Desulfosporosinus acidiphilus SJ4: one gene and its partner. The protein of the gene in region 1 interacts with the protein of each later gene in a pairwise test. Links are inferred from orthologs where the notes say so. Each region holds a gene or a part of one and is shown on either strand. Other genes may lie near its edges.

Evidence for each region.
Region 2: the proteins of DESACI_RS03595 (region 1) and rlmB interact in binary tests that used the Escherichia coli proteins (3 or more experiments, as listed by UniProt). The link is inferred for Desulfosporosinus acidiphilus SJ4 from one-to-one orthologs.

The regions. Positions count from the first base shown.
Region 1 is NC_018068.1:764,153-770,271, reverse strand. Bases 3,153-6,119 are described here. They hold DESACI_RS03595 (bifunctional ADP-dependent NAD(P)H-hydrate dehydratase/NAD(P)H-hydrate epimerase), read right to left. Parts: upstream 5,439-6,119; coding sequence 3,867-5,438; downstream 3,153-3,866. Other genes in these bases: DESACI_RS03585 (GntR family transcriptional regulator), read right to left, coding at 5,836-6,119; DESACI_RS03590 (holo-ACP synthase), read right to left, coding at 5,465-5,821; alr (alanine racemase), read right to left, coding at 3,153-3,845. Also shown: DESACI_RS03610 (L-lactate permease), read right to left, coding at 1-412; DESACI_RS24420 (hypothetical protein), read right to left, coding at 615-755; DESACI_RS03605 (ClC family H(+)/Cl(-) exchange transporter), read right to left, coding at 1,101-2,681; more of alr, read right to left, coding at 2,724-3,152. UniProt on the Escherichia coli protein: Bifunctional enzyme that catalyzes the epimerization of the S- and R-forms of NAD(P)HX and the dehydration of the S-form of NAD(P)HX at the expense of ADP, which is converted to AMP.
Region 2 is NC_018068.1:479,935-486,026, reverse strand. What follows is about bases 1,814-4,753. They hold rlmB (23S rRNA (guanosine(2251)-2'-O)-methyltransferase RlmB), read right to left. Parts: upstream 3,684-4,753; coding sequence 2,943-3,683; downstream 1,814-2,942. Other genes in these bases: DESACI_RS02295 (Mini-ribonuclease 3), read right to left, coding at 4,574-4,753; thyX (FAD-dependent thymidylate synthase), read right to left, coding at 3,689-4,369; DESACI_RS24680 (hypothetical protein), read left to right, coding at 2,678-2,839; sigH (RNA polymerase sporulation sigma factor SigH), read right to left, coding at 2,003-2,653. Outside these bases: rplA (50S ribosomal protein L1), read right to left, coding at 1-119; rplK (50S ribosomal protein L11), read right to left, coding at 170-598; transcription termination/antitermination protein NusG, read right to left, coding at 633-1,160; preprotein translocase subunit SecE, read right to left, coding at 1,203-1,424; rpmG (50S ribosomal protein L33), read right to left, coding at 1,510-1,659; more of DESACI_RS02295, read right to left, coding at 4,754-4,993; cysS (cysteine--tRNA ligase), read right to left, coding at 5,005-6,092. UniProt on the Escherichia coli protein: Specifically methylates the ribose of guanosine 2251 in 23S rRNA.

The DNA of each region.
Region 1 (6,119 bases):
AAGCTCCAAAACTAAAAGCAACAAGCAGGGCTTGTAAGCGTCGATCCGCAGTAATACCGGCAATTGAATCTTTAACAATTTCGAACTTACCCGTAATAACCGTCATAGTGTAAAGAAAAATTGCGCCAAAAACGATCCAGCCGATCGGAAATAAACCACTCATCACACCTAGCCCAAATGCTGCTGCAGCAGATGTTGCGGGCATTTTCATAATAAAAACACAGATAAGAAATGCTACAAAAGCTGCAATAGCTGCTGCATAAGGTGCATAGATTCCCAATAATTTCTTGCCGTCTTTACTTTTATGAGGGTGCAGCGCTAAGAAATACAAAAGTGTTAAAATTGGTAAAGCCGCACAAAATACCGACAACCAAAAACTCCCTGCAGGATTATAATTTTGCAAGTACTTCAATTATATACCCCCTTTCAAAATTTAAAATTTCTCCCAAGTTCCCCTTTGGATAGTCCCTTTTTATCACCCCTTTTTTAAATTATTTAAAAGTTTTTTAAATATTCAATAAAATATAGTTATGCCAAAGCAAGTATACAACCAAAAGTTATGCTTACCGATAATATAAAAACAGACAGCCACGCTGTCTGTAAGATTTTCTAAATTAGTATAGTATTTTAGCAATCACTAACGTGATAACAATAAATGTTGCACTGAGGGCTCCCAACCAGTTGAAAATGTGTTCTCTCTTCCGAAAGGCTGCCCATTCATCGTCCTCTATTAGAGGCTCATTGGGTTTCGACATTTCCATACCCTCCTCAAATTTTCATTTCTTACCTAACCTTCAATCTATTTATATCTATACTGTATGCTTCTCTTCTTTCTCCATACCCTCCCAATCAGTTAGCCAATAATAAGACTTTATAATTCAGAAGAATTGTCGCTGGTGACAAGCATTGAGGGATATACTTTCTTAAAGTACAAAAAGACCTGTTGCAAAGTACATAAGAGCCCCCATTAAATAAACCCTGCATAAATAGTGGTTTAAAATCATCCACATATATGCAGGGTTTTATTTATAAAAACGCATAAGTAGTCATTAAGCAACGTTCCTTTTAACGTTTAATTTTTAAATTAAACATTATAGCAATTACAATTCGCAGCTTCCAACCATTGAAATCATAACATCATTTATTTTGGAAACTTTGTCATCGTTCGTAAGAACGATTAGGTAATCTCCAGGGTAAATCACTGTATCCCCTTTGGGAATGATTTCTTCTTCTCCACGTTTGACGGACACCAGCAAGCAATGAGCCGGCCATTTAATCTCTTTAATTTGTTTGCCGTCCAGCATTGATCCCATGCACACGGCGAATTCCAAGATAGCTTTAGTCTTTCCGCTGCCTATGGGGGCCAGCGTTCCCTGTTTGTGCAAAAACCTTTCTAATAAGGACTCATAAATAGGTTTAGAACCTAAAAAGTCCGCTACGATATAAGCTGAAATACATACAACGGACAAGGAAAGCAAATGAGTAAATGAACCCGTCATTTCTGTAATCAATATCGTTCCAGTAATCGGGGCCCTGACGATTGCTGTGAAATAACCAGCCATAGCAAGAATAATAAAGTTATTAACATACGTGTTATTAATGCCAAAAAGATGAACAATTACAATTCCGTAGATATTTCCAATGATTGCACCGATGGCCAGAAGCGGGAGGAAAATTCCGCCCGGTGCCCCTGAACCGTAACAAATCATGGTGAAGAAAAATTTAACAACGATCAGAATTAAAAGGAGCTTTAAAGTAAAATTACCCTGGGTTACGAGGGAGGTAATCAACTCATGACCCCCTCCTAAAACCTGAGGTAAGAAAAGCCCCAAGACTATGGAAACCATTAAAGGAATAACTACCCAAAATGTTTTTGGCAGCCATCGTTGCCTGGCATATAAATCCTGGGTCTTTAACAGCGTTGTATTAAAAGCGACCCCTAAAACACCAATAATAATTCCCAGGATAATAATGAACAAATAATAGCGCAAAGGAAAGTCGTGGAGGTTGGCAAAATTCAATACCGGCTTTAAACCAAAAAATTCACTGGTGATAAAGTCAGCGGATAAGGCGGCAGACAATGCCGACAGAAGGACAAGAGGTGAAAAGTTCTTGTGAACCTCTTCCAAAGCAAACATTACTCCGGCCAAAGGTGCACCAAAAGCAGCAGCAAGCCCTGCGCTTGCTCCACTTGTTATGAGATATTTCTCTTCTATATTAATTCGTTTTAGTATCTTGCTAAATCCTTGACCGACTGCAGCTCCTAGTTGAACGGACGGGCCTTCCCTGCCCATAGAAAGGCCGGCTCCGATGGCTAAAACTCCACCCAGGAATTTGCCGAGAATAACCTTCCACCAGGTCATGGATAATTTTCTCAATAAAACCCCTTCCACCTGGGGAATACCACTGCCGCTGATCATCGGTTCATGTTGAACCATTAAGCCAACAATGAGACCTATCAGAATCAGCACTCCCACCCAAGGCAGAAGAAGGATCGGTCTGGCACTGATCAAATTATAAATTTGAGTTAGTAAAAGTCCGGCCTGTTCAAGAGTGAAACGGTACAATACTATGATTAAGCCCGTGATAATGCCAATACCCAAGCCTTCATAGACTAATTTCAATCTGAAACTACTCCAATGGAAGAGGGTATTATGAGTATTATGCTTGTTGTCAGTCATGCTTAGTTTCCCCCATAAATTACGCCGTCAAAAAGTCCGCTGCTAATCGTTTCCAATTGGCTCCAGATAAATCCTGGGGACTCGCTGGGAAATCCCACAAGTAATTTCATAACTAATAGTTCCAAGCCATTCGGCCATCTCAGTGGCAGTAATCTGCTCGTAGCCATCTTTCCCCAGAATTGTAACCACATCGCCAACTTTTACGCCTGGGATTTTAGTCACATCAAGCATTGTCTGATCCATACAAATCCGGCCGATCATCGTCGAACGCCGCCCATGAATCAGCATTTCGCCATAATTGGAAAGTGCTCTGCGCAATCCATCGGCATATCCCAAAGGAATTGTTGCAACAGCCGTTGGGTAGGCCGCCTGAAACGTACGCCCATAACTCACCGTTTCTCCCGTTTTAATCTTTTTAAAATGAGAAACCTTCGCTTTCCAAGACATTACCGGTTCCAAGCCAACCTGAGCTCCCACTTGAGACGATGGAACCAGCCCATATAAACCGATGCCGGGACGTACAAGTTCAAAATGTGCTTCCGGAAACTGCAAAATGGCTGCAGTGTTTGCAGCGTGCCGAATAGGAATTTTCAGTCCCGCTTTCTTGAGCTTTTCAAAGAGAATTTCAAAACGTTTAAGCTGCTGCCGAGCGAAAGTGAGATCTTTTTGATCAGCTGTGGCAAAATGGGTAAAAATGCCTTCAATAAACAAGCTTGGCAAAGACCCAATTTTCACTATTTCAGAAACATCAGTATCACGGAAGCCTATGCGGCTCATTCCTGTATCAATCTTCAAGTGCAGCCTCGCTCTTCGGCCAAGTTTAACAGCCGCTTCTGAAAGAGCACGTGCCTGAGAAAAATTAAAAATTGCCGGTATTATATCCTCTTTAACATAGGTATCCCACTGATCAATTTCCGGGGCACCAATAACCATGATGTCCAGCTTTGGAAATGCCGCCTTTAATTCTAAAGCCTCTTGTAAAAGTGCCACACCAAAGCGCTTTGCCCCACAGTTCATCAGGGTCTTAACCACCGGGATAATACCATGCCCATAAGCATCCGCCTTGACAATGGGCATCATTTCACTTTGTGTATACGCCTGAAGCTTGTAATAATTGTCTTTTAAAGCTTGCAAATTAACTTCAGCCCAAGCCTGTCGCACCATAGTTCTCCTCCCTTTTCTCTCTTAGGACATCTTCAATTCTAAAGAGTGCCGCACTTTCGGCAGCTGATCCGCTACCTCAGAAGCCAAAAAACCTGACCAACCATGATTTTTGGCAAGATCATCCGCGGATTTTCCGTGCAGATAAACCCCTAAGCAAGCCGCTTCCAGAGGTGATACCCCTTGAGCCAGCCAAGCCAGAATGCTCCCGGTCAGAACATCCCCCGTACCTCCCGTCCCAAGTCCGGGATTTCCGGTGGGATTAAAAAAGGCCCGCCCATCCGGTGAAGCAACAATTGTCACTGAACCTTTAAGTACCACAACCGCTTCCCACTCTGCAGCTTTGGTCAGAGCTAAATCCAAGCGGTTTCGCTCGACGTCAAAAACAGTGCATTGGCAAAGTCTAGCCATCTCTCCGGGATGCGGGGTCAGCAGCAGCGGTCCCCGTCCGTTTCTGGCCTCAAACAAACTGGGGTCTTCGGATAATAAATTCAAGGCATCGGCATCCAAAATAATGGGGCAGTTCATCGTTCTTAATACTTCCTCGAGAACAACCGCGAATTCAAAATTTTGAGCAAGACCAGGCCCGATGGCTATAGCCTGTGCTTTTTCCGCTTGCTTTAAGATGACCGGCCAAGATTCTTCGTTTAGATAATCCACTCCAGGGGCAGCCCAAACCGTTGCTTCGGTGAGACCGGCATCCACATCCTGCGCAATTCCTAGAGGTGTAACTATTTGCAGTAATCCGATTCCGCTGCGCAAAGCTCCCCGTCCGGCCAGAACCGCAGCTCCGCTCATTCCTTTTGATCCGGCAATGAGAACTCCTTTGCCATGAGTCCCCTTGTGTCCTTTTAATTCACGGACCGGAAGCATTTCTCTTATTCTATCATCTGTCAAAACATATGTAGAGATGCCTGGGTCTTCCAGAAATGCTTTGGGAATCGAAATCGGGTCAACAGAGACCCGTCCGCAATAAGCGGGGCCTTCTCCTAAAAAAAGGCCCCATTTAGGAAGGCCGAAAGTTACCGTTGTTTGAGCACGGATTGCCGTACGATAAACATTGCCGGTATCGGCTTCTACTCCACTGGGAATATCAACAGCTATGACACAGGCAGAAGCATTGTTTACCTCATTGACATAGTCTTCAATCAAACTCGGTAAAGTTCCTCTCATCCCAATGCCATAAAGAGCATCTATAATAACATCGGCTTGAGCCAAGGCATAACGTGCTATGAGCCGTTGCTTTTCTCCCTCTATAGCAAAGAGCTTCCCCGATGTTCCTTGGAAAAGCCGGCAATTCAGGGCGGCATCTCCTTTAAGTTCCTCTGCCTTGGCAAACAATAAAACCGATACATCCATTCCCAGCAGCACTAAATGACGAGCTGCCGCCAAACCATCCCCGCCGTTATTGCCCTTGCCCGCCAGAATGACAGCTCTTAGCCCAGATAAATTTCCTTCATTCGGCGCAAGGCAGCGGCGAACTTCCTCAACTACAGCCCAAGCCGCATTCTCCATCAAGAGCAAACTTGGTATACCATAGTCCCGAATAGCTCGTTCTTCGATCTTACGCATTTGTTCAACGTTTACTACACGCACGTTTCCCACCCCGCTATACCATTCGGCTAACTTAAAATCGCAAAAGCTATGGCCTGTGTCTGGTTATGGGATAAGCTCACACGAACTTGCGAGCCCCCTCTTTCTTTCAACTGAATCTCAGCTTGGGAACTAAGAAGGACAAGAGGTTCTCCGCTTTGACTTGTGATGATTTCCACATCATGCCAGGACATGCCGCGCAGCCCCGTTCCCATCGCTTTAAGAACTGCCTCTTTGGCAGCAAACCGTGCCGCATAGCTTTGCATTCCCCTGCCGCTTAGGCTTTCCAGCTCCCGCCTTGTAAAAAGCCGTTCCGCTAACCCAGGCTGCCTTGCCAAAGCAGCCGCCACTCGTTCGATTTCAATAATATCCACACCAGGAAACATGTTTCTACTCCATATCACAAAATTAGCTGTTGTAATCTCATTTGCCCTTCGGCTGATCCAGCCGCCAATAAGACATCCTCACCGCGCAAGACAAAACTGGCCTCAGGAGAAAATTGCTCCGATCCATCCCGCACCACCGCAATAACTGTAGTCCCCGTGCGTTCGCGTATCCTTAACTCACGCAAGGTTTTTCCTACAGCCGGAGAATTCTTACCAACTTCGATTTCACCTACATCCAACCAACGAGACATAATCCGGTCTACATAACCTTGCAGTTTATTAAGGTGACTTTCTATTT
Region 2 (6,092 bases), 280 kb from region 1 along the record:
TCATCAAATTTTGCTTTGGCATTAGCCTTTACGATCGCGAATGCTTCAAGGGGTTCGTAATATCCTGTGCGATCAAAGGCTTTTACGGCCTCTTGATATCTTTTTCCAACCTTAGCCATTCTTTTTACCTCCTGTGGTTATGCGGGCCAAGCCCTCCCACAATTAATTGTTAACCTTCAACAACATCGATACCCATACTTCTGGCAGTACCTTCAACCATCCGCATAGCAGCTTCAACGCTTGCAGCATTCAGATCCTTCATCTTAATGTCCGCAATTTCGCGCACTTTTGATTTTGTAATCGTAGCAACCTTCTTACGATTTGGTTCAGAGGAACCCGAATTAATATTGGTCATCTTTTTGAGCAAAACAGATGCCGGCGGCGTTTTGGTTATAAAGGTAAAGGAACGATCTTCATAAACCGTAATTTCCACCGGAATAATGAGCCCAGCTTGATCCTTAGTACGCTCATTGTACTCTTTGCAGAAGGCCATAATATTGACACCATGTTGACCGAGAGCCGGACCAACCGGAGGTGCCGGTGTAGCTTTGCCTGCAGTGATTGCTAATTTAACGAGACCAATTACTTTCTTCGCCATTGTTTAACACCTCCTTGATAGAGTAATTCCTATTTTAGTCGAGTTTTTGTACCTGTCCGAAATCTAATTCCACAGGCGTCTCTCTTCCAAACATCGATACTTCCACACGCAGCTTGCCTTTATCCGGCAGTATTTCGCGAACTACGCCAACAAAGTCTTTAAACGGTCCGGCAATAACCTGGACAGTTTGATTAACCTCGAAATCAATTTTAGCCCGCAGATCATCCATTCCCATTTGTTGGAGAATCTGAATGACCTCCTGGTCAAGGAGCGGTATCGGCTTTGTTCCTGTCCCGACGAAGCCTGTAACTCCTGGTGTGTTGCGAACAACATACCAAGAATCATCCGTCATTTCCATTTCAACAAGAACATATCCCGGATAAACCTTGCGCTTTGTCACCTTTTCTTTCCCATTCTTGAACTCAACTTCATCTTCCATAGGAACAAGAACGCGAAAGATTTTCTCCTCCATATTCATGGATTCAACGCGCTTTTCGAGATTCATCTTGACTTTATTTTCGTAACCCGAGTACGTGTGAATAACAAACCAGTCTTTCGCCATTTCTCAGGGACCTCCTCAGACACTGCCGCGGAAACTTGCAGTTTAGGGCACTAGCTTGGTTAAGGCAATACTTAAACCGCCGTCCACAACCCACATGAGAATAGAAACAATCCCCACCGCAACAAAAACAACGCCCGTATAGGCCAATAATTGTTTGCGGCTCGGCCAGTGAACTTTTTTTAATTCGCTCAGAACTCCGCGGAAATACTCTTTGGTCTTATCTGCTTGTTTCTGAGTATTGGCTGGTTTTTTCAACGCGCCCATCACTTCACATCCTTAAACGACATAGGTGTCCTCGACATTGTGACAACGCTTCCAGGCGTACAGTTTAAAACGTCACAAAAAAAAATTACTTGGTTTCTTTATGGAGAGTATGGCTTTTGCAGAACTTACAATACTTTTGGACTTCCAAACGATCAGGATTATTTTTCTTATTTTTCATCGTAGCATAGTTACGGTGCTTGCAATCCGTACACGCTAAAATAATGCCAACACGCATTCACGAACACCTCCCAGACAAACAGTAAATCCCTGCATTTATTCCATTACTCAAGTACTTTATCACAAGTTGATTTCTCTGTCAAGAAAACGACGAGTGTGTCTAAAGAAAACTCGGCTAGCGACGAAATAAAAAAGACAGCAGTGCTGCCTTTAAGCTTCAAAATAAATGGAGCCAACGATGGGACTCGAACCCGCAACCTGCTGATTACAAATCAGCTGCTCTACCAATTGAGCTACGTTGGCATTTTGGTTATCAGAGTTTCCTCTGATTGACACTTTTATAAGTTAACATCTTTTGTCGAGAAATGCAAGTATTTATTTCACCAGGAATCTATGTAAAATTATCCATCCCGGCGTTCGAGATAGCGTTCAAGTTTCCTCTTCACTCTCTGTAACGCGTTATCGATTGATTTCACATGTCTTTTTAAATCAACAGCAATTTCCTGGTAAGATTTCCCTTCTAAATAAGACATCAGCACCTTCCATTCTAAGGAACTGAGGATCTCACCCATCTTCTCTTCAATGTCGTCAAATTCCTCACGGCTGATAATCAGTTCTTCCGGATCCGTAATACGAGTCCCTGAGATAACATCAAGAAGCGTCCGGTCGGAATCTTCGTCATATATCGGCTTATTGAGAGAGACATAGGAGTTTAGTGGAATGTGTTTCTGCCTTGTAGCTGTCTTAATGGCAGTGATAATCTGGCGGGTTATACATAACTCCGCAAATGCCCTGAACGATGAGAGTTTATCGCCGCGAAAGTCTCTTATGGCCTTATAGAGTCCAATCATTCCTTCTTGAATAATATCTTCGCGATCCGCTCCTATGAGAAAATAGGAACGAGCCTTTGCCCTAACGAAGTTCTTATATTTGTTGATCAGATACTCTAGTGCAGCAGCGTCGCCTTCCTTGGCAAGCTCAACCATCTCTTCATCTACGATAATGTCGATGATTTCGCACTCTGGTAGTTCTGGTTGGGCTTGAAAAGTCAAGTTGATCCCCCCTACAATGTCGTCATGAAGAAGACGCAATCTCGCCTAGCCCTTGTCCACGGGAACATTCTCATTATACCCGACCCTGAAGAAGAGCGTCAAGGCGAAGTTTTTGTTGTTCTGTCGCATGGGCCGGATTTGAGACACGATATTGGATGTTCGGAGTCAAATATTATAAGACAGTGACTTTATCCATTAGAAGTATCATAACCAGTGATGTCCAATCTTTCAAGTCTAATTTTTACATTCTTCAAATAAGTTGCTGTCATTCAGCTTTAGCCGAACGAGTTCACTTAGAATATCTTCGTTGCCTGAGAACCTCATAAAGCACGAGAGAGCCTGCAACGCTGGCGTTTAGGGACGTAACCTTACCATTCATAGGCAAACTGACAAGCTCATCACAATTCTCCCTCAGCAAGCGGCTGATCCCCCTGCCTTCACTGCCAATGACAATAACACGCGGGCCTGTGAGATCCGCCGAAAAAACATCCTGCCCCCCGGCTTCCGCACCAGACACCCAACATCCCTTCTTCTTCAATTCCTTAATCGTTTGGACCAAGTTGCTTACACGAGCCACCAGAACATGTTCAACCGCGCCGGCCGAAGTCTTAGCAACCGTTCCGGTTAACGAAACGCTGCGGCGTTTTGGGATGATCACCCCATGGGCCCCGACGGCATCAACCGTTCTTAGCAATGCCCCTAAATTGTGTGGGTCTTCAATTTCATCCAACATTAAGATAAATGGATCTTCCCGTCGTTGTTCCGCTAAAGCAAGTATATCCTCTACTTCAGCGTACTCTGTGGCGGCAACATAAGCCAAAATACCCTGGTGGCGCTCCCGCTGCGCTTGCCGGTCGAGAACCTCTCGTGTCACAAACTGATAGGGAATATTCCGTTCTTCCAAATGAGAGATGATTTCTTGATTTCTTAGATTTTTATTTTCCGAGAGCAAAAGAACTTTATTTACAGGTTTTCCGCTCTTCAGCAGCTCAATGACCGGATTTTTGCCATAAACGATTTCATCGTTCATATTATTCACGTCTTCTTTCCTTTGAGGGTTTGTAATCTTCCGCAGCTATAGGCGCCTTGATGACATACTCCCAATGTCACACAGGTTGGTCCTGCTTCACTGAATAGATTGGGAGCCACCTCACGTACTAAGTCCAGCATCCTCTCAGCTAAACCGCGAATCTCCCATTGAGCCCTCAAACAAGTACGGTGCTCAAAAAAGTTTAATAGAGAACGTGCGTTAAAGGTAGCCATCAGGGAGGTAGTGCAGGCATTAGGCAGAACGAAGCGAGCATCCTCTGCAGGCACCATAGACTGCAAGGCCTGGTATTCTTCTTGAAGGTAGGCCATAGCCTTCTCAAAACGCTCCATAGCCTCAGGTTTTCGTTGAACGCTGGGCGGTATGACATAATCGAAGCCATTTTCTTTTACATAGCGTTGCGAGCGTTGAGAGTAACTGGCAATTCTATGCCGCACTAATTGATGAGACAAGGCCCGGGACACTCCATCTATAGAAAACTGAAAACTCACATGTTCAAAGGGCGAAAGATGCCCCATATCACGCAGCTTACGAACAAAGTTGGCCACTTTCTCATCATCTAATCGTTCTAGAAGTTCCGGCACAGGATCTGCAGAATAGCACAAACGAGCAGCAGCAGCCACCACCTTTTCAGGATCTGGCGTATATTGAATTAGATCTACTCTCATTTCGACAGCCTCTTTCTTCTCTATTCATCCAATCATGAGACTCCCGCTTCTTAAGCGGGAGTGGTTCCCGTTCTCTGCTTCGGTGGGGGTAGAGTCTATCCATCAGCGCGATAGCATTTGTTATTGGCTAGGCGCTTTCTGCGAAACTGTCCACAGGACACTTTCGTCACCGAAGCCCCGATGTTCAGCTTTAGCTGTACGGGTTCACTCCTCCAGAAGGTTTTCCATTGAAGACTCTTCTGTTGGGCCTTCGCCCATAATTTCATCCACTCGGCTAAAGGCCCATTGCATACGCTGAACTTGTCCCGTTAGCTGCCAGTATCCAACTAAACTTTCGAAGGCCGTTGCATGGCGATATGTAACCACGTCAACATTTTTGGGATAACCTCCCTTGGCATTGCGTCCGCGCAAAACCACCTGATGCTCTACCTCGTCAAGTTCCGGCAGCAAAGCTTGTAAAACCCGTGCCTGGGTCCCCGCACGAACGTAACTAATGGCTTGTTTATGAAGGTCCTTAACTTTTTCATACCCTGACTCCAGCAAATGGGTTCGGACCCAAAGCTCGTAAACGGCATCCCCTAAATACGCCAGGGTTAAGGGGTTCATTTCTTGCCAACTGCGCATAAAGTCACCTTTCAAGCTTTAATTTTCCAACTCGCACCTTGGGGAGTATCTTCAATAACAATTCCCTCAGCCTTAAAGGCATCTCGAATAAAATCCGACATCTCCCAATCTTTCTTCTGCCGTGCTTTCGAACGAATCTTAAGAACGAGTTCCATTACCTTAGAGAGCATTTCCTCATTTTCCACCTGAACCTGTGCAGGATGCAGAAGATCAAATCCCAACACTTCCCCCAACTCGATGAGAGTTTTTTGAGCCGTTGCCAGTGCTTGCGAAGAAACGGGGTGTTCTTGAACATACCCATTCATCGTCTTGGCCAGTTCAAAAAGGGCCGCGTAGGCTAAAGCAGAATTAAAATCATCATCCATTGCCTTCTCAAAAGCTTCCCGCGCTTCTTGAGCAGCCTTTTTCAATCCTTCTTCGATCCTTTCATTCCTAACGGAGCCGGTTCTCTCCAAGGCCTGCTGAGCTAACCGAACACTCGTTTGTAAGCGTTCAAGCCCTTTTTGAGCCATGCCCAAATTCTCATCGTTAAAATCCAGCGGGCTTCGGTAATGTGTTCCCAGCAAGTAAAATCGAATGACTTCTCCGGAATTTTTAGCCAACAATTCCCGGGTAGTAAAGAAATTCCCCAAGGACTTAGACATCTTTTCCTGATTGATGGTCAGAAAGGCATTATGCATCCAATAATGAGCGAAGGTTTGTCCATTTAAATAACCTTCCGTTTGAGCAATCTCATTTTCATGATGGGGGAAAACCAAATCTCCTCCCCCGCCGTGAATATCAAAGCCCGCCCCTAAATATTTCAAAGACATGGCGGTGCATTCAATATGCCACCCGGGACGTCCCAAACCCCAAGGACTTTCCCAAGACGGTTCACCTGGTTTAGCCTTTTTCCAAAGAGCAAAATCCATGGGATGATGCTTTCGCTCATCCACCTCAATCCTTGCCCCAGCCTTCATATCTTCTAAGGTTCTGCCGGAGAGCTTCCCGTAGTTAGGAAAATGATCTACAGCAAAGTACACATCTCCATCGACGTCATAGGCGAGCCCCGTTTCAATCAATCCTTGGATAATCTCGATCATTTCAGGTATATGTTCAG